One region of the Janthinobacterium sp. NFX145 genome, then DNA from elsewhere that is predicted to be linked to it. Evidence: predicted binding sites of a transcription regulator. Region 1 holds the regulator's gene; each other region holds the start of a gene.

Region 1 (6,698 bases):
CTGAGCCAGGACTTGAAGACGGTGGCCGCCGATCCGCAGGCGCAAGCCATCGGCCAGCGTCTGTTCCTGACCTATTGCGCGCAATGCCACGGTTCGGATGCGCGCGGCAACAAGGGCTTTCCCAACCTGACGGACAAGGACTGGCTGTATGGCGGCGAACCCGACATCATCAAGACCACCATCCTGCACGGCCGCAATGGGCAGATGCCACCGATGGGCGCCGCCCTGGGCTCCGAAAAGGATGTCGAGAACGTGGCCCATTATGTGCTGAGCCTGTCCGGTTCGACCTCGGATCCCGTCAAGTCGGTGCTGGGCAAGGCCAAGTTTGGCGCCTGCATGGCCTGCCATGGTGCCGATGCCAAGGGTAACCAGATGCTCGGCGCGCCGAACCTGACGGACAAGACCTGGCTGTACGGCGGCAGCGCCGACACCATCATGGAAACCGTACGCAAGGGACGCAGCAACACCATGCCTGCCTTCAGCGATTTCCTCGGCGAATCCAAGGTACATGTGCTGTCGGCGTATGTCTGGAGCCTGTCGAATCCGCAGGCACCCGCCAAGTAAAAATGGAACCTCAAGTCATCAAGATGTATGCGGCCCGCGAGCAGATCTACCCTCGCGAGGCCAAAGGACGCTACGCTACCTGGCGATGGGTATGCGTATGGCTTACCCAGCTCGCGTTCTACGGCTTGCCGTGGTTGACCTGGAATGGCAGGCAAGCCCTGCTGTTCGATTTGACCACGCGCAAGTTCTACATTTTCGGCGTCGTGCTGTGGCCCCAGGATTTCATCTATCTGGCGGCCCTGCTGATCATCTGTGCGTATTTGTTGTTCCTCGTCACGGCCATTGCCGGGCGGGTGTGGTGCGGGTTCTCTTGCCCGCAAACGGTATACACGGAAATTTTCCTGTGGGTCGAACGCCGCATCGAGGGTACGCGCAGCGCGCGCATGGCCCTCGACAAGCAGGGCCCCTCCGTGCGCAAGGCGTTCAAGAAGACGGCCAAGCACCTGGCATGGGGCGCCATCGCCCTGTGGACGGGCTTTACCTTTGTCGGCTACTTCACGCCGATCAAGGAACTGGCGCAGTCGGTGACCACCTTGAATTTCGGTCCCTGGGAATGGTTCTGGGTCTTGTTCTACAGCCTGGCAACCTACGGCAACGCGGGCTGGCTGCGCGAGCAGGTGTGCAAATACATGTGCCCCTACGCGCGCTTCCAGAGCGCCATGTTCGACCAGGACACGCTGATCATCACCTACGATGCCAAGCGCGGCGAACCACGCGGCGCCATGAGCAAGAAGGCCGGCAACAACGACAAGCTGGGCGACTGCATCGATTGCACCCTGTGCGTGCAGGTGTGTCCGACCGGTATCGATATCCGCAACGGCTTGCAGTATGAATGCATCGGCTGCGCCGCCTGCGTCGATGCCTGCAACAGCGTGATGGACAAGGTCGAGCGGCCACGTGGCCTGATACGCTACAGCACCGACCATGCGATGGAAAACAACTTCAATTCGAAGCAGATACGCCAGCGCGCCATGCGCCCGCGCGTCCTGATCTACACTTCCATCCTGGCCCTGATCATCATCGCCGTATGTACGTCGCTGGCCCTGCGCACGCCCCTGAAAATGGACGTGATCCGCGACCGCGGTTCGATGGGACGCGAAGTGGAAGACGGCATGATCGAAAACGTCTACCGCCTGCAGATCATGAACACCTCGGAGCAAAGCCAGCATTTCAAGATCAGCGCTTCCGGCTTGCCGGGCCTGACCTTGCTGACGCGCGAAGAAGTGACCTTGCAGCCGACGGAAACGCTGGGCTGGCCGATCCGCCTGCGCGTGCCGCACGGCGTCGGCGAGAAGGGGTCGAACAAGATTGCGATCGAATTGCAATCGCTGGACAACCCCTCGCTGCATGTGCGTGAAAGCGCGGTATTCATCGTGCCGCGTTAAAGCAGGAAGGCCGGTCCCCGCATGGGGACTGGCCGTTTACACAGGAGAATCACCATGTCCGACAGTCTGAAACTGCAAGCCCCCGCCGATCCCTGGTACAAGCATCGCTGGCCATGGCTGCTGATGATCGGTCCCGGCCTGTCCGTGGTCGTCGGCAGCTTCATGGGCTATATCGCGTTTACGCAACCCGATGCGCTGGTGGTGGGCGACTATTACAAGCAGGGCAAGGCGATCAACCAGGATTTGAAGCGCGACACGATCGCCAGCGACCTGGCGATGGCTACCAGCTTGTCCTACGACGTGGCGTCAGCGCGCCTCAGTGGTTCCGTGCACAGCTTCGGCAAGGCTTACCAGGGTCCGCTGCAGCTGCACCTGGCGCATGCGACCCTGCCGGAAAAGGACATCAAGCTGCTGGTGCGGCCCGATGCGGCCGGCAATTTCTCGGTGGCGCTGCCGATGCTCGAGCGCAGCCGCTGGCAAGTGCTGGTGGAAAACGACAAGCGCGAGTGGCGCCTGTCCGGCATCTGGACCTGGCCGCTGCAACGCAGCATCGCGCTGCACGCCGACGAAGAGCTGTAGGCCTTATTTGCAGACGTCGGTACCGGCCGTGATGGCCTTCAGTTTTGCCGGCTGCAAGATTTCAATTTCTCGGTTCGAGACGCGCAGCCAGCCTTCCTTCTTGAATTTCGACAATAAACGGCTGACGCTTTCGATGGTCAGGCCCAGGTAGTTGCCGATTTCCTCGCGCGACATGCGCAGCTGGAATTTGCTGCTCGAATAGCCGCGCGCTTCGTAGCGCGACGCCAGGTTGACGATAAAGGCGGCAAAACGCTGCGTCGCCTGCATATTGCCCAGCAACAGCATGACGCTTTGCTCGCGCGTGATTTCCTGGCTCATCATGCGGTGGAAATGGCGCAGCAGGGTCGGCATATTGCCCAGCAATTGTTCCAGGCTGGAAAACGGGATTTCACACACTTCGCTGTCTTCCAGCGCCACCGCATTACAGTGGTGGCGGTCGGCGCTGATGGCGTCCATGCCCAGCAGTTCGCCGGCCATCTGGAAGCCCGTCACCTGCTCTTCGCCGCCCGGATTGATCTGGTACGTCTTGAAGTGCCCCAGGCGGATCGCGTACAGGTTCTGGAACGAGTCGCCGATGCGGAACAGCGAGGCGCCGCGCACGATCTTGCGGCGGCGGCCGATGATCTGGTCCAGCCTGTCCATGTCGCCCATATCGAGGCCCATCGGCAGGCACAATTGATGCATGCTGCAGGTCGAGCATCGCGCACGCAACGCTTCCACGTTCACTGTAGGCAAGGTTGGAGTGAGTAGCGCTTCAGTCATGTCGGTACCTTTTAGAAAATGCAACAACAAGTTTACTGCATACAGGGTTGCCGTGTGCCAATTTCACGGCAATTTCGCTGAATAAACGACGTTCCGACTTTAATTATATGGCAACATCGTCAAAAGCCCATGCGGGGAGGGCAATTTGCGCGGCGCCGCTTGCCAAGCTGGGGCATTGATAGGAAAATTCCTGACAGCATTACTTGCCGCCTGTGCCGCCCGGTACTGAAAAGGAAATCATGAAGCCTCTCGGCATCAAAGCAAAAGTCGCGCTGGCCACCAGCCTGACCTCGATCGCCATGATCGCGCTGGTCACCATGATCCAGGTGCAGCACATGCGCGACGATTTCACTAAAGTACTGCTGAGCCAGCAGTCATCCCTGATCAGCCGTACCGCTGCCGAGCTCGACGACAAGCTGGGCATGCTGCTGCAGATCGTCACCCTGACGGCCCGGCAGCAGCCGCCGGAACTGATCGCCCGGCCCGCCCAATTGCGCGAATACTATTCGCGCCGCTCGATGCTGGTGCTGTTCGACGACGTGCTGGTGCTCGACGCGCAAGGCGCCGTCGTGGCCGACATGCCGGAAGTGCCGGGGCGCGCCGGCATCAACGTCGCCGAGCGCGAGTATTTCCAGACCGTCCTGCGCACGCGCCAGCCCATGATCACCGAACCGATGCTGGGTAAATCGAGCGGCATGCCCATCGTGCAGATGGTGGCGCCCGTGCTCACCGCCGATGGCCAGGTGGCCGGCGTGGTGATCGGCGTGCTGCGCCTGTACAAGGACAACCTGCTGGGGCGTTTGCGCTCGGAAAAGGTCGGCAAGAGCGGCTATTACTTCATCCTCACGCGCGGCGCCGTGCCGCGCTACGTGCTGCACCCCGATACCAGCCGCCTGCTGCAGCCGCGCCAGCCGAACGCCAACCTGACGACGACCCAGCTGCTGAAGGAAGATGGCGAAGGCAGCATGGTCAGCACCAACAGCCGCGGCATCACGGCAGTCAACAGCTTCAAGCGTTTGAAATCGGTGAACTGGCTGCTGGCCACCTCGCTGCCCGTCGCGGACGCCTTCGAACCGTTCGATGGCGTGCTGTACCGGCTGGTGCTGTGGAGCATCCTCGCCTCGCTGCTGGCCGCCTTTGTTCTGGGCTGGGTCACCGTGCGCCTGCTGTCGCCGCTGGTGCGCCTGCGCGACACCCTGCTGGCCCTGCGCACCAGCGGCAGCCGTTTTACCCCCGTGCCGGTGCAGCAGCGCGACGAGATCGGCGAACTGACGGAAGCGTTCAACGGCCTGATGAGCGAGCGCGACCGTCTGCAGCAGGAACTCGAATCGCGCGCGGCCGAACTGGAGCAGGAACGCGACCGGGCCGAGGCGGCCAACCGCGCGAAAAGCGATTTCGTGGCCAACATGAGCCATGAAATCCGCACGCCCCTCAATGCCGTGCTGGGCATGGTGTATTTGCTGGGCAATACCAGACTCGACACGGAACAGCGCAAGTATCTGACCATGGTCAGAGTGGCGGGCCAGTCGCTGCTGGGCATCCTCAACGACGTGCTCGACTATTCGAAGATCGAGGCGCGCCGCATGGAATTGTCGCCCGTCGAATTCGACCTCGACGAAGTCATGAATACCCTGGCCACGACGATGACGATGAATGCGGGCGAAAAGGAACTGGAACTGGCCATCGCCGTCGAACCCGACGTGCCGCGGCGCCTGGTGGGCGACGCCCAGCGCCTGCAGCAAATCCTCGTCAACCTGGCCGGCAACGCCATCAAATTTACCGAGAGCGGCGAAGTGGTGGTGGCCGTCAGCCTGGCCGAGAGAGAGAGCGGCCGCGCCTGGCTGCGCTTCGAAGTGCGCGACACGGGCATCGGCATGACGGAACTGCAGCAACAGCAGCTGTTCGCCGCGTTTTCGCAGGGCGACCAGAGCATCACGCGGCGCTTCGGCGGCACGGGCCTGGGCCTGGCCATCAGCAAGCAGCTGATCCACATGATGGGCGGCGACATCGCCGTCGCCAGCAGCGAAGGCAAGGGCAGCCGCTTCTGGTTCAGCGTGCCCTTCGAGATGCTGGCGCAACCGGCGGAAACGCGGCGCACGCCGGCCCTGGGACAGTTGCGCCTGCTGGTGGCCGACGACAACCGCACCACGCGCGAACTGATCGTCAAGCTGATCGAGGCGTGGGGCTGGCTGGCCGACGAAGTGGACTCCGGCTTTGCCGCCATCGAACTGTACCGCGAACGCCTGGCGCAGCAGCAACCGTACGACGTGGTGCTGGCCGACTGGCACATGCCCGTCATGGACGGCCTGGCCACGGCCAAGGCCATCCGCCAGGCGGCCAGCGGCCAGCGCCAGCCCATCGTGGTGATGGTCAACGCATTCGCCCGCAACCACCTGGAGGAAATCTCCAGCGCGGCCGAGGCCGACGTCGTGCTGATGAAGCCGATCACGGGATCGAGCCTGTTCGACGCCCTGCACCAGGCGCTGATCGCCAAGGACGACGGCGGCGAACAGCGCATCTTGCACCAGCCGCTGGGCACGGAACTGGCGGGCGTGCATTTCCTGCTGGTGGAAGACAATCATTTGAACCAGGCCGTGGCGCGCGGCATCCTCGAACACATGGGCGCCACCCTGGACGTAGTGGGCGACGGCTTGCAAGCCGTGGAACGGCTGCGCACGGAAGCGCTACGCTACGACATCGTGCTGATGGACATGCAGATGCCCGTCATGGACGGTTTCAGCGCCACCCACATCATCCGCACGGAACTGCGCTTGGGCCTGCCCGTGATCGCCATGACGGCCGGCGTGCTGGCGTCCGAGCGCGAGCGCTGCATGACGGCCGGCATCAGCGATTTCATCGCCAAGCCCGTCGTGGTGGAAGAGATGATGGAAGTCATCCTGCGCCACCTGCCCAAGCGCCCGCAAGTGCAAACGGCCGAGCCGGCACGCGTCGCCGATGAGGAAGTGTTTTCCATGGCGCCGCTGATGCGCGTGATGGGGCGCGACGCGAAGGGGCGCGGCGTGCTGCGGCGCATGGTGGAAGACGCGCTGAACAAGGGCATGACGCCCGTGCGCGACGCCGAAACCGCGTTGCAGGCTGGCCGCCACAGCGACGTGGCGCGCATCCTGCACAGCGTGCGCGGCTCCGTCGGCACGCTGGGCACGAAACGCCTGATCCGCGCCGCGTTCGCCACCGAGGAAGCCATCGATGCTGGCCGCTTTGATGAGGTGCCGGCGCTGCTGGCGCACACGGCGCTGGAGCTGGAACTGGTGCTGGCGGCGGCGGCGGATTGGTTGTCGAGGCTAAAAGATTAAAAAGGTAGGTCGGATTAGCGGCGGCACGCCGCGTAATCCGACAACATTGTTGGCGGATCATGTCGGATTACGCGCAAGCGCTAATCCGACCTAC
Region 2 (6,698 bases), 770 kb from region 1:
ATTTCCTTGGCCGCCTGCGCCGAGCGCTGCGCCAGGGTGCGCACTTCGGACGCCACCACGGCAAAGCCGCGGCCTTGCTCGCCCGCGCGCGCCGCTTCCACCGCCGCGTTCAGCGCGAGGATATTGGTCTGGAAGGAAATACCGTCGATCACACCGATAATATCCACGATCTGGCGCGAATTGGCGCGTATCGTCGCCATCGTCGTCACCGCCTGCTGCATCGACGCTCCCCCTTGCACAGCCAGGGTGGATGCTTGTCCCGCCAGCTCGCAAGCCAGCTGGGCATTGTCGGCGTTGTCATTGACGGCTTGCGTCAGCGCTTCCATGGCGCTTGACGTTTCTTCCAGCGAACTGGCCTGCATTTCCGTGCGCGCCGATAAATCCAGGTTGCCGGTGGCAATTTCGTGCGAGGCCGTGTCGATCGATTGCACGGCATCCATGATGGTGCGCAAGGTCTGGTTCAGGTGGGCAATGGTCTGGTCCAGCACGCGCGAGGTGGCGGCGATTTCGTCATTGCCCTGCTTGGGCGCGCCGGCCGTCAGCTTGCCCGCCGCCAGGTCTTGCACGGCGTCGGCAATGCCGCGGATTTCCACCAGCATGGCGCGCCGCACCAGCATGGTCACGACGATGGAGACGAGGATGGACAGCAGCACCGTCAGCAGCAGGCTCCAGCCCAGGGTGCGAAACTCGGCGCTGGCCGTCGCATGGGCCTGGCTGCTGAGGGTCGTTTCCAGGGCCGATAGTTGCGCCAGCTGCGTATTGAACTGGCCGAATTGGGTTTCCGCCTTGAGCATGGAATTGGTGGCGATCGATTGATCCATCTGCGCCATTTCCATGGTTTCCAGCACGGCCTTGCGATAGCCGGCCAGCGCCGCGATGGCCGCATCGACCAAAGTGCGCTCGGCGCCCGTGGCTGTGGAACGCAGCGTGGTCAGCTGGGTGCCGATGGCCGCGTGGCGCGCCTTGATCTGTTGTTCAAGTGCATCGAGGCGGGCCTTGGCGAAGCTGCCATTCGTCCATGACAGCAACTGGTACATATTGCCATGCACCTGCCTGGCCTCGCCGAGTACATCGGCGGCCGCCTTCAAATGCGTGATGCGCACCCGCACCATGTTTTCCAGTGAGGCATTTTGCCGCACCATGCCATACCATGCGCCGGTCGAGCTGAGTATCAGCAACAGCAAGACCAGTATGGGCGCCAGCAATAATTTTGGTCCGATGCGTAATTGATTGAGCATGCTTGACTCCTGGCTATGGCTGTTCACACCGCAGGCGGCGCGCGGTGTGCATGCGCGCCGCCCCCGCCTTATTTTTTGTAGATCCCCGCTTCCAGCACCACATCGTTGACGCGCAGGATGTATGTGGTCTTCGGTTCGATCTTGCCGCTGGTGGGATTCTTGTACTGGTAATCGACCCAGCCCTTGCCTTGTTTTTGCGCCAGTTCAATGATTTCACGGCGATATTTCTTGCCATTCGCATCGGGCACATCCGTCAAATCCTTGCCCACGATGGAAGGATTGATGGGGTGGGCCAGCACGATGCCCGTCTTGATGTCGCGCATGTCCACGTATAGCGAGCCCTGCACGAAGTCCGGGTCTTTCGCCGTGATTTTCTTCATCATTTCTTCCTTGCCATGCGCCTTCATGAAGGCGGCGCCCCGTTCGGCCATGGCGATGGCGTCTTTTTCCGTTGGTTCGACGGCGGCACTGACGCTGCCGCCGGCAAATGCCAGGCACAGCAGGCTACCCGTGAATAAGCGTTTCATGAAAGCTCCTTGTGATATCGAGGGATATGTTGCCAAGTCGTAATTTACGTCGCCGACGCTTCCCTCAAATTGCGATGGAACAAACTAAGGTGTTGCTTGTAGGCAGCATGCAACGTATCGACGGCTTGTTGATATGTAGCAATTTGGTTCCGAGCGGCAAGAATTATGATGACTTTCACAGCATGCCGGGCGGGTCTGGTATGAGGGGGAAGAGGCTGGAATTGGACGATGTAGGGCTGATTTCATGCAAGTTATCGCTATTTACAGGCAAGGAGCTTATCGTGTCCGCACCCATTACCGAGCCGTTTTCACCCAAGTTCAAGCCGTATACGCGGCAGACCATTCAACAGGCGCGGCAGTGGGAATGGCTGCCGGAAGAGCAGCGTGTAGCCGTGCAAGTGGTGTCGCACGTCTTGCCGTTTCGCACCAATGAATATGTGCTCGATCAGCTGATCGACTGGAACAACATTCCTGACGACCCCATCTATCGCCTCGTCTTTCCGCACCGCGACATGCTGCCGCCCGAGCAGTACGCGCACTTGCGCGACCTGGTGCTGGTCAAGCAGGACAAGGCGGCCATCGATGCGTATGTGCATGGCTTGCGCCTGGGTATGAATCCCCATCCGGCCGGCCAGATGACGCACAACGTGCCCCGCGTCAACGATGCGCCCGTGCGCGGCCTGCAGCATAAATATGCGCAGACGGTGCTGTTCTTCCCCAGCGCGGGCCAGACCTGCCACGCGTATTGCACTTTCTGTTTCCGCTGGCCCCAGTTCGTCGGCATGGACGACATGAAGTTCGATGCGCGCGAATCGCATGAGCTGGCCGCCTACCTGAAACTGCATCCGGAAGTGACGGACGTGCTGATCACGGGCGGCGACCCGATGATCATGAATACGCGGCAACTGGCCGCCTACCTGGAGCCGCTGCTGGCGCCGGGCCTGGAACATATCCAGAACATTCGCATCGGCACCAAGGCGGTGGCGTATTGGCCGCAGCGCTTTGTCTCGGACCGCGATGCGGACGACTTGATGCGCCTGTTCGAGCGCATCGTCAAGGCGGGCAAGAACCTGGCCGTGATGGGCCATTACAGTCATGCCGTCGAGTTACGCCAGGACATCGCCCAGCAAGCCGTGAAACGCATCGTCTCCACGGGCGCCACCTTGCGCATGCAGGGGCCGCTGATCCGCCACATCAATGAAGATCCGGCAAGCTGGGCCGAGTTGTGGCAGACGGGCACGCGCCTGGGGGCGATTCCGTATTACATGTTCGTCGAGCGCGACACGGGGCCGCGCGGCTATTTCGAGCTGCCCTTGGCGAAGGCGCACGAGATTTTCCAGGCCGCCTACCAGATGGTGTCGGGCCTGTCGCGCACGGTGCGTGGGCCGTCCATGAGTGCGTTTCCAGGCAAGATCGTGATCGACGGCATCGTCACCATCAATGGCGAAAAACTGTTTGCCCTGCAGTTTTTGCAGGCGCGCAATCCGGATTGGGTGCGGCGGCCGTTTTATGCGAAATTCGATGCGGAAGCGACGTGGATGGACGATCTGAAGCCGGCCTTTGGCCACGACAAGTTTTTCTTTGAAACGGATGAGCCTGTGCCGCACGTGCCGCATAAAGTCATCCGTCTGGCAAAGGCCGCCTGAGCATGCACGGCGCCGGCGCTTCTTCCCGCTCCGGCGTGGCCGTGTTTTGCCTCGTGTTCCTGCCGTTCGCGCTCGGGCATTACCTGTCGTGCCTGCTACGCGGCGTGAATGCCGTGCTGACGGCCGAGTTGCTGGGCGCCATCGCCCTGACGCCAGCCCAGCTGGGCCTGCTGACCAGCGCTTTTTTTCTCGCCTTTGCGCTGGTGCAATTGCCGGTTGGCATGGCGCTGGACCGCTACGGCCCCCGCACGGTGCAACTGTGGCTGCTGGCGCTGGCGGCCCTGGGCGTGTGGCTGTTCAGCCGGGGCCACAGCTTTGCCGAGCTGATGTGGGCGCGCGCCTTGATGGGGGCGGGCCTGGGCGGCTGTTTCATGGCCGCCGTGAAAGCGATCTCGTGCGCCATCGCGCCAGCGCGCCTGCCTTCCGTGCATGGCTACCTGATCGCCGTGGGCGGGCTGGGCGCGGCCACGGCCACCATGCCCGTCAAGCTGGCCCTGCACTATACGGACTGGCGCGGCGTTTTCCTGGGCCTGGCGCTGGCGGCGCTGGCCATCGGCTTGCTGATCCGCCTGCTGTCGCCGGCCATGTTCGCGCCTGCCGTAACCATGAACAAGGTGAACAAGGTCAGCGTGTGGAGTGTCTATCGTGACCCGGCCTTTCGCCGCACCATCGCGCTGATCCTGCTGCCGCACACGGTGTTCTTTGGCGTGCAGGGTTTATGGATAGGCCGCTGGCTGGCTGACGTGGGCGGCTTGTCCGACGACAATGTGGCGTATCTGCTGTACCTGGGCATGGCGGCCGTCATCTTCGGCGCCATCGGCATGGGCATGCTGACGGAATGGGCCGGGCGGCGCGCGATTGAACCCATGCAAGTGGCGGGCGCCGGCATCGTCCTGTTTGTCGCCGTGCAAGTGGCGATGGCATGCAATGTGGTGCCCAGCCTGCCGTTGCTGTCCGTGCTGTTTACCTTGCTGGGCACGGTGACGGGCCTCGAATATGCGATCGTCGCGCAAAGCATGCCGGCCAGCTTGACGGGCAGGGCGGCCACCTGCCTCAATCTGCTCATTTTCACGGGCGCCTTCCTGGTACAGGCGGGCTTTGGCCTGATCCTCGGCTGCTGGCCCCTGAACAGCCAGCAGCAGTATCCGCCGCAGGCCTACCAGGTGGCGTTTGGCGTGCTGGCGGCCTTGCAACTGCCGGGACTTGCGATGTTTTTCATTCACCGCTGCAGGCGTGCCGGACCATCCGGTAAAATGGCAGCCTGCACAGCGGCAATGATCAACTCCAAGGAAGACTATGAAACTCGTTCGTTATGGACGTCCAGGCAAGGAAAAACCGGGCCTGATCGATGAAGAAGGCAAACTGCGCGACCTGTCCGGCGTGATTGCCGATATTGACGGCGCACAACTGTCCGACAAGGCCCTGCGCAAGCTGGCCAAGCTCGACGAAAAGACCTTGCCTTTGGTGCGCGGCAATCCACGCTTCGGCGTGCCGCTGGCGAAAGTCGGCAAGTTCATCGGCATTGGCCTGAACTACGCGGACCACGCGGCCGAATCCGGCATGCCGATTCCGGCCGAACCCATCGTCTTCATGAAGGCCATTACTTGCCTGAATGGCCCGGACGACAATGTCGTGTTGCCAAAAGGTTCGAAAAAAACGGATTGGGAAGTGGAACTGGGCGTGATCATCGGCACACGCGCGCAATACGTGAGCGAAGAAGACGCCCTGAAATACGTGGCCGGCTATTGCGTCGTCAACGACATCTCCGAACGCTCGTTCCAGCTGGAGCGGGGCGGCCAGTGGGACAAGGGCAAGGGCTGCGACACCTTTGGCCCCATCGGCCCGTGGCTGGTGACGCGCGATGAAATTATCGATGAGCAAGACCTGGACCTGTACCTGGAAGTCAATGGCAAGCGCATGCAGACTGGCAATACGCAAACCATGATCTTCACGGTGGCGCAGATCGTCAGCTATCTGTCGCAATTCATGACACTGGAACCGGGCGACGTCATCGCCACGGGCACGCCGCCGGGTGTGGGCCAGGGCCGCAAGCCGCAGCGTTTCCTCAAAAAAGGCGACAGCATGCGCCTGGGCATCCCTGGTCTGGGCGAACAGCAGCAGGACGTGGTCGCCTGGACTGCCTGATGGCCGGTAGCGATATCGACCGCTTGCCGCCGCTGCCGCTGGACCAACTTGACCAGCAGCAGCGCGCGGCCGCGCAAGCCATCATCGATGGTCCGCGCGGGGCGCTGTACGGCCCCTTCGTGCCGCTGATCCGCAGCCCCGAGCTGATGGAAACGGCGCAGCGCATGGGAGAGTATTTGCGCTACCGCAGCGCCATCGGCACGCGCCTGTCGGAACTGGCGATCCTCGTGACGGCGCGCCAGTGGGACCAGCAAGTCGAGTGGGCCATCCACGCGCCGCTCGCCGTGCAGAACGGCATCGCGCAAGCGGCCGTGGACGCCATCGCTGAACGGCGCGTGCCGCTTGCCCTCAAAGAAGACGAGCAAGCCGTGCACGACTTTTGCATCGAGTTGCAGCAGAACAAAAGGGTCAGCGATGCCACGTATGCGCGGGCGCTGGCGCTGTTCGGCGAACACGGCGTGGTCGACTTGATGGGCATCAACGGCTATTACACCTTCCTGGCCATGGTGATGAATGGCGCGCAGACGGCCGTGCCGGCCTTGGACGTGACGCCCTTGCCCGCATGACGAGAGGAGTTTAGAGGACTTCTTCGGCAAAGATGGACAAAGTGTAATGAAGTTGAAATTATTCAATATATAATTTTACTTCCCTTCCATTGCCAACAAGCTCAATGAAAACTCGTCCGTGTTCCACCCTGATGGGCCGCGCCTTCCTGGCGCTGGCCCTTTCTTTTTGCCCCTTGATGACGGTGCGTGCACTTGCCGCCGAGACGGCCGCCAGCGCCAGTGCTTCCGCCCTGGAAAACTCCGTCGTCAAGGTGTTTTCCACCCTGCGCGGGCCGGACCCCTATAAACCCTGGAGCAAGGCCGCGCCGCAAGAGGTGACGGGTTCCGGCGTCGTCATCGAAGGCCGCCGCATCCTCACCAATGCGCACGTGGTCGGCTATGCCAGCCAGGTGCAGATCCAGGCCAATGGCGCCGGCGACAAGATCCCGGCGACCGTGCTGGCCATCTCGCGCGGCATGGATCTGGCCTTGCTGAAAATCGACGACGACAGTTTTTTCGCCAGCCACAAAGCCGTGCCACGCGCCAATGTGTTGCCCGACGTGCGCGATGCCGTGCTGGCATATGGCTATCCGACGG
Region 3 (6,698 bases), 1.9 Mb from region 1:
CGCAGCGGCATCCGCGCCATTCCTGCCCAACAATTCGAGGCGGGCCGGGCGCTGGGTTTCAGCTTTCTCGCCACCATGCGCCTGTGCATCGTGCCGCAGGCGCTGCGGCTGGCCGCGCCGCCGCTGCTGTCGCAAACCCTGAACCTGTGGCAAAACACCAGCATCGCCACCGTCATCGGCGTGGCCGAGCTGATGTACCAGACGCAGCGCGTGGAAGCGGCCTCGTTCCGCAGCGTTGATGCGTTTGTCTTCGCCAGCGCGGCGTATCTGGCCGTGTCGCTGGTGATCGCGGGCCTGGCGGCCTGGCTGCAAAAGAAGGTGTCCTGATGCTGGAACTGCTCCATGACTACTGGCTGTATTTCCTCGTCGGCCGCTATCCCGAGGGACCTTTGGGCGGCCTGGCGCTGACGGTGCTGCTGGCCAGCCTGGCGCTGGTGCTCAGCCTGCCCGTTGGCTTGCTGTTGGGGCTGGCGCGCCTGAGTCCCTGGCGGCTGCTGCGCTGGCCCGTCGCCGCGCTGATCCACGTGGTGCGGGGTATTCCTTTGCTGCTCGTTATCTTCTGGGCCTACTTTTTCCTGCCCAGCATCACGGGACATGAAAGCGGGCAATTCGGCACCATGCTGGCGGCTCTCGTCATCTTCGACGGCATTTATCTGGCGGAAATCGTGCGCGCCGGCGTGCAAGCCGTGCCGGCAGGACAAGTGGAGGCGGCCCGTTCGCTGGGCTTGAGCTATCTGGACAGCATGCGCCAGGTCGTGCTGCCGCAGGCGCTGCGCCACATGCTGCCCTCGCTGGTCAACCAGTTCGTCTCGACCATCAAGGAAACCTCGCTGGGCACCATCATCGGCCTGGCCGAAGTGTCGTTCATCGCTACACAAGTCAATGGCCTGGTGCTGACGAAACCCGTGCAAGTGTATTTTTTGCTGGGCATGACGTACTTTGTTTTATGTTTCAGCCTGTCGCGCGCCGCCTTCTGGCTCGAGCGGCGCCAGGCGCGTCTTTTGAAAGCGGCAGCATGATCACCTTTGACAACGTCAACAAATACTATGGCGACTATCACGCCTTGCGCGGCATCAATGAACACGTGGCCAAGGGCGAGGTGCTGGTCGTGTGCGGGCCGTCCGGTTCCGGCAAGTCGACCCTGATCCGCACCATCAACCGCCTGGAGGCGATCGCTTCGGGCCGCATCACGGTGGCCGGCCAGGACATCCACGCGCCGGGGCTGGACGTGAATGCCTTCCGCTCGCACATCGGTTTTGTGTTCCAGCAATTCAACCTGTTTCCGCATTTGTCCGTGCTGGACAATTGCGCGCTGGCGCCGCAGCGCTTGCGCGGCCTGACCCGGCGCGAGGCGGAAGAGCGGGCGCTGGCGCTGCTGGACCGGGTGGGGCTGGCGCACAAGGCGCATGCCATGCCGGCGGCCCTGTCGGGCGGCCAGCAGCAGCGCGTGGCGATTGCCCGCGCGCTGGCCATGCAACCGCCGCTGATGCTGTTCGACGAGCCGACCAGCGCGCTGGATCCGGAAATGGTGGGCGAGGTGCTGCAAGTGATGCGCGACCTGGCGCAGGGCGGCATGACGATGGTGTGCGTGACGCATGAAATGGGCTTTGCGCGCGAAGTGGCGGACCGCGTCTGGTTCATGGACCACGGGCAAGTGCTGGAACGGGCCACGCCCGAGGATTTCTTTACGCGGCCGCAACATGCGCGCGCACAACAATTCCTGTCCGATATCCGCAGCCCGTTCGGCGTGAGCACATGAGTGAGTGGCTGTGTGCGTAAACGAACGGTATTTCACGGCCGGTGAGCGCACGCTAGAGGAGTGGCGCATGGTGCGCCAGCAGCCGATCAGGAGGGCCGTATCATGTCACGCATCATCGCAGGTCATTTTCAGTTGCAGGAACAGATCGACGCCGCGCGCGCGGCCCTGAACCAGGCGGGCTTTCCCGACAGCCGCATCAGCGCCTTCTTTGTCAACCAGCCGGGGCAGCACGACTTGCATGCGCTCGGCGGCGACCGCGACATGTCGCCGGGAGCGAAAGAGACGCCGGAAGGCGTGGTCGAGGGCGTGGCTGTCGGGGCCGCCGTCGGCGCGGGCATCGGTGCGGCCACGACCCTGGCGACGGGGCCGCTGGGCCCGGTGGTGGGGGCGCTCGTGGGCGCCCACGTGGGCTCGCTTTACAGTTTCAACAAGATGAAGGATGCAGGCGAGGCCGAAGCAAATAGGGACCGGGATGGCGAAAACCGCCGCCAGCCACGCCATCCCGGCATGCTGATCGCCGTGGCGCTAGGCGGCCCCGACGAGCGCGAACGGGCGCTCGAGGCGTTGCACCGGCTGGGCGCCGAGCATATCGAGGAAGCGGAAGGCACGATCGCCAATGGCGACTGGCATGATTTCGACCCGCTCAGCATTCCCGTGCTGGTGGCGTGAATTCATAAATTCCGAGCTGCATGAAATTTAGGTATGATCCTTGTTAGTATTAGTAATTATTGGTAAATAATGCCGACAGGGATAGTTTCCGCGCGCCCATAGTGACACTGGACCAAGGTGACTGCCCGTAGTACTTGCCTCGCATGCTAACGAGTATGGATAGGAGGGCGCGTCATGACACAGGCATGGTTCATTCTGACACGGGCCGATGGGCGCGACATCTGCGCGCCCTCGCCGGCACAGCTGGCCGATGCGCTGGCCGAGGTCTACCGCGGCGGCGGCGCCACGCCCGATGGCAGCCCGGCCGCCGTCCTGTTGCGTTTCGGCTACGACGACGGCTTGATGTATCAGGTCGAGGTCGCTAGCGGAGGCGAAGTCACTTTCGAGGAGTGGTCGGACCGCGATTGTGAAATCGCCCTGGCCACGCCGCGCCACATGTCGGCCCTGCCGCAGGACGACGCGCTGCAGCTATGGCAGTGGCTGGCGCAGCGCCAGGTGGCGAAGATCCGCAGCCAGCCCTGGCAGGGCGGCTAACCCTGCCGTTTTTCCAAAGGTCTAGTGCGCCATCAGCACGGGGATCGTCATGCTTTGCAGAATCGTGCGCGTGACGCCGCCGAGGATGGTTTCGCGCAGGCGCGAATGGCCATACGCTCCCATCACCAGCAAATCGGCCGACAGGTCGGCCGCCTGCGACAGCAGCGCTTCGCCGATGTCGCCGCGCCGCACGCCACCGCCATCGAGCAAATGCAGCCGCGCTTCCACGCCGTGGCGCGCCAGGTACTGCGTCAGTTCGGCGCCCGGTTGTTCGCCGTGCTCGGCGGCATGCACCTGGGCGTCGAAGATGGCCACGTGGACTTGCCCGGCGCGCTGCAGCAGGGGCAGGGCGGCGCTCACGGCGCGGCTTGCTTCCTTGCTGGCGTTCCAGGAAATGAGCACATTGCGCGCGGCTGCCGGCGGCGCCAGCAGGGGCAGCGGCGGCGCATACGGCACGATCAGCACGGGGCGGCCCGAATGCAGCAGCACATAGGCGGGGAAGTCGCGCATCACGGACGGCGATTTATCCTTGGCATTGTATTGGCTGATGACGACCAGGTCCGCATAGCGGGCCAGCAGGCTGATGCCGCCCGCCGCCTCGTCGTCGAGCACGCGCTGCTCGAACGAGGCGACGCCGGCCGCGCGCACCTGTTGCTCGAAACCGTCGAGGGCGCGCGTCGCCCGTTCCCTCAGGAAATTCAAATGCAAGCTCAGGTTCGGGTCGGCATCGAGGTCGGGCTGGTTCTGGTACAGCAGCCGCGACACGCCCGTCAGCGCCACGCCCGTCAGGTGGCCGCCGCAAGCCTGGGCGATGCTGGCGGCCGCGTCGATGCGGGCGGCGCGCCCCGCGCTGTCGTCGATGTGGAGCAATACGGTTTTATATGTCATGGCCTGTCCTCTCGCTGTGCGGTAGCGGTCATTCTGGCACAGTCCGGGGTGCCGGCCGCGCACGACTGCATCAGCCTGAGCACTTGATTTGGCGCAAGGCTGCCAATAAAAACTGCTCCTACACTTGATGCCACGCAGAACAACCATAACAAGCGGGGAGAGACAGTCATGAAGGAACAAAAGGTAGCGCTGGTCACGGGTGGCATGGGCGGCCTGGGCACGGCCTTGTGCCGCCGCCTGCATGGGGCGGGCTTTGCCGTCGTGGCGGCGCATACGCCGGGCAATGCGCGGGTGGCAAACTGGCTCGAAGAGCAGCAGGCGCAGCAGTATTATTTTCATCCGCTGTCCCTTGATGTGACGGATTTCGCCGCCTGCAGCGAGGCCGTGGCCAGCGTGCTGGCGCAGTTCGGCAGGGTTGACGTGCTGGTCAATAACGCCGGCATCACGCGCGACCAGAGCATGCGCAAGATGGAATTGCCGCATTGGGCCGAGGTCATGCGCACCAATCTCGACAGCCTGTTCAACATGAGCAAGCAGGTGCTCGAACCCATGCTGGCTAACCGCTGGGGCCGCATCATCAATATCTCGTCCGTCAACGGCCAGAAGGGCGCGTTTGGCCAGTGCAACTATGCGGCCGCGAAGGCGGGCGTGCATGGCTTCAGCAAGGCGCTGGCGCTGGAAGTGGCGCGCCACGGCATCACCGTCAACACGGTCTCGCCCGGCTACCTGCGCACGCAGATGGTGACGGCCGTGCCGGCCGATATCCTGGAAACGAAGATCCTGCCGCAGATCCCCCTGGGGCGCCTGGGCGAGCCGGACGAGGTAGCGGCCCTGGTCACTTACCTGGCATCCGACGAGGCGGCATTCGTCACGGGCGCGAATATCGCCATCAATGGCGGACAGCACATGAGTTAAGCAAGCGTGCCGCTTGCACATAGGCATTGGCAGTAGAGGAGACCCGTCCACCCAGCCGGCGCACAGATGCTGGCGCAGGACGGCAGGCAATGGCAGTCACGCTGGAAAACACGGGGCAGGGCAGCGATGCCTTGCCCTTTGTTGTTGCGCCGCCGTTATGCTCTCCTCACGGCACCGGGCGCCGGGCTTTTTCCAGCCGCGTCTGGCAATCGATGCACAGCCGTGCTTCGGGACGCGCGTTCAGGCGCGACAGGCCGATGGCTTCGCCGCAGTTGTCGCACAGGCCATAGCTGCCATCGGTAAACCTGGCCAGCGCATGCTTGATGATGGCCAGCTGGGCCAGGTTGTGCTCGGCCGCTTCGCTGACGAGGGCGTTCAAGGTGCGCACGCTGGCGTTGTCGGCCGGCGAGGCTTCGACTTCATTGAGCAGCGAGGCGCGCGCATCCGCTTCGGCCGCTTCGTTCCCGATCTGTTCCAGCAACGCCAGCTTGCGTTGCTCCAGCACGCCCTGCAGGCGTTGCAGCTGGTCTTGCGGCAATCCATTCATGGTTGTCACCCGGTAGAGGTTACTTCCATCATGGTAGTCCAAGATTGGCTGCTCTGCTTGCGCTACCACCCGCGCCGCGTTTGACGCGGCGCAGGCGGGCAGGGGCCATTCTATGCTGGTTCTTTGAGGCAGTTGACCATCCAGGCGACGCCGAACTGGTCTTTCAGCATGCCGAAGCGCTTGGCCCAGAACGTTTCCTCCAGGGGCATCTGGATGTTGCCGTCACGCGCCAGCGCGTCGAAGACCCGTTCCGCCTCTTCCGGCGTATCGACGGTCAGGCAGATCGAGCTGCCGTGCATGCCCTTGGCGCCATCTTCGCCGCAGCCGCCGTCCGAGCCCATCAGCATGGTCGGTCCCAGCTGCACCGAGCCGTGCATGATCTTGTCATACCAGTCTTCCTTGACTTGCTCCTGCATCGGCGTGCCGCGATACGGCATCAGGCACAGGTCGGTGCCATGCAGGTGCTGGCGGTAGTATTCCAGCGCTTGCGCGCAGTTTCCATCGAATTGCAAATACGGTTCGATACGCATGTTGGTCTCCTCTGGTCGTCCCGCAGGCACGATTGCCAGGCGGGGACGTCCCAGTATAGGCGCTCGCCGGCCGATTTCAATCAGTCCGGCGCCATCTCTTGCAGCCGCTCACGCACCTTGCCCAGGGTACCCAGGATGCGTTCGGGATTGCCTGCAAGCACGGCGCTGCCCAAGTGCAACAAGCTCGTCGCCAGGCTGATCCAGTGCCGCACGTCGTCGTTGCGGGCGATGCGCAGGCGCACCGTGTCGAGCAGGCCGCTGAGCTGGCGCTGCGCCGTGTCCAGGCCGGCCACCGTGTGCCCGGCCGCATCGGCATACAGCTGGTTGGCTTGCTGGCGCAAGGCCACTTCCAGGGCGAAGACGGCTTGCGCCTGGCTGTGGCTGATGCCACTGTCTCCCTGGCTGGCGCGCCTGCGGATGGCGCGCATGACGGCGCCGTGCAGGGTGACGGCCGCCTGCGACAGGCTGTCGGCCAGTTGCTCGACGCGCATGGCGCTGCTGAGAGCCGCTTCGCGCCGTTCGCTGCGGCTTGTGCCTACCGATCCGTCCATCTTGCCTCCGTGGTGGTGAGGGCGGCGGCCAGCTGCGCGTGTTCGCGCCCCAGTGCCGCCAGTTGCCGGCGCGCCAGGGTATGGCGCAAGCCAAGCAGGCGGTATTCCTCGGTTTTGTTTTGCTGCATGTTTTTCGCCAGCACGGCCAGCAGGCGCTGCGGCGGCGTGTCCGCATACGCGATTTCCACATCGAGCAAGCCGAGCACCATGTCGCGCTCGTTATCGCCGCTCTTGTCGTACAGCGCCAGCAAGCTGTCGAGCGCGGCCAGCAGGGCTTGCAGCGGCGCATCGCCCTCGTGCAGCAC

What was found. The regulator FNR, encoded in region 1, switches genes on or off when oxygen is low (the NO sensors DNR and NnrR bind a similar motif). The targets are predictions, from matches to a motif close to TTGATNNNNATCAA.
Region 2: a site for FNR is predicted at 1,894-1,907, ahead of ACPJXG_RS03000 (KamA family radical SAM protein). Genes of this name have one in related genera too.
Region 3: a site for FNR is predicted at 3,934-3,947, ahead of ACPJXG_RS19635 (universal stress protein). Genes of this name have one in related genera too.

What each region holds. Positions count from the first base shown of each region.
Region 1 is NZ_CP187360.1:6,337,010-6,343,707, reverse strand. It holds gene ccoP (cytochrome-c oxidase, cbb3-type subunit III) at 1-564, shown strand, start outside; gene ccoG (cytochrome c oxidase accessory protein CcoG) at 567-1,949, shown strand; gene ACPJXG_RS28500 (FixH family protein) at 2,004-2,528, shown strand; gene fnr (fumarate/nitrate reduction transcriptional regulator Fnr) at 2,532-3,290, opposite strand; gene ACPJXG_RS28490 (response regulator) at 3,530-6,604, shown strand.
Region 2 is NZ_CP187360.1:682,591-689,288, forward strand. It holds gene ACPJXG_RS02990 (methyl-accepting chemotaxis protein) at 1-1,238, opposite strand, end outside; gene ACPJXG_RS02995 (cache domain-containing protein) at 1,307-1,765, opposite strand; gene ACPJXG_RS03000 (KamA family radical SAM protein) at 2,047-3,411, shown strand; gene ACPJXG_RS03005 (MFS transporter) at 3,414-4,763, shown strand; gene ACPJXG_RS03010 (fumarylacetoacetate hydrolase family protein) at 4,708-5,556, shown strand; gene ACPJXG_RS03015 (carboxymuconolactone decarboxylase family protein) at 5,556-6,122, shown strand; gene ACPJXG_RS03020 (S1C family serine protease) at 6,227-6,698, shown strand, end outside.
Region 3 is NZ_CP187360.1:4,393,044-4,399,741, reverse strand. It holds gene ACPJXG_RS19660 (amino acid ABC transporter permease) at 1-327, shown strand, start outside; gene ACPJXG_RS19655 (amino acid ABC transporter permease) at 327-1,019, shown strand; gene ACPJXG_RS19650 (amino acid ABC transporter ATP-binding protein) at 1,016-1,759, shown strand; gene ACPJXG_RS19645 (glycine zipper domain-containing protein) at 1,862-2,428, shown strand; gene ACPJXG_RS19640 (hypothetical protein) at 2,603-2,962, shown strand; gene ACPJXG_RS19635 (universal stress protein) at 2,984-3,850, opposite strand; gene phbB (acetoacetyl-CoA reductase) at 4,019-4,765, shown strand; gene ACPJXG_RS19625 (TraR/DksA family transcriptional regulator) at 4,932-5,312, opposite strand; gene ACPJXG_RS19620 (VOC family protein) at 5,423-5,842, opposite strand; gene ACPJXG_RS19615 (hypothetical protein) at 5,923-6,393, opposite strand; gene ACPJXG_RS19610 (hypothetical protein) at 6,378-6,698, opposite strand, start outside.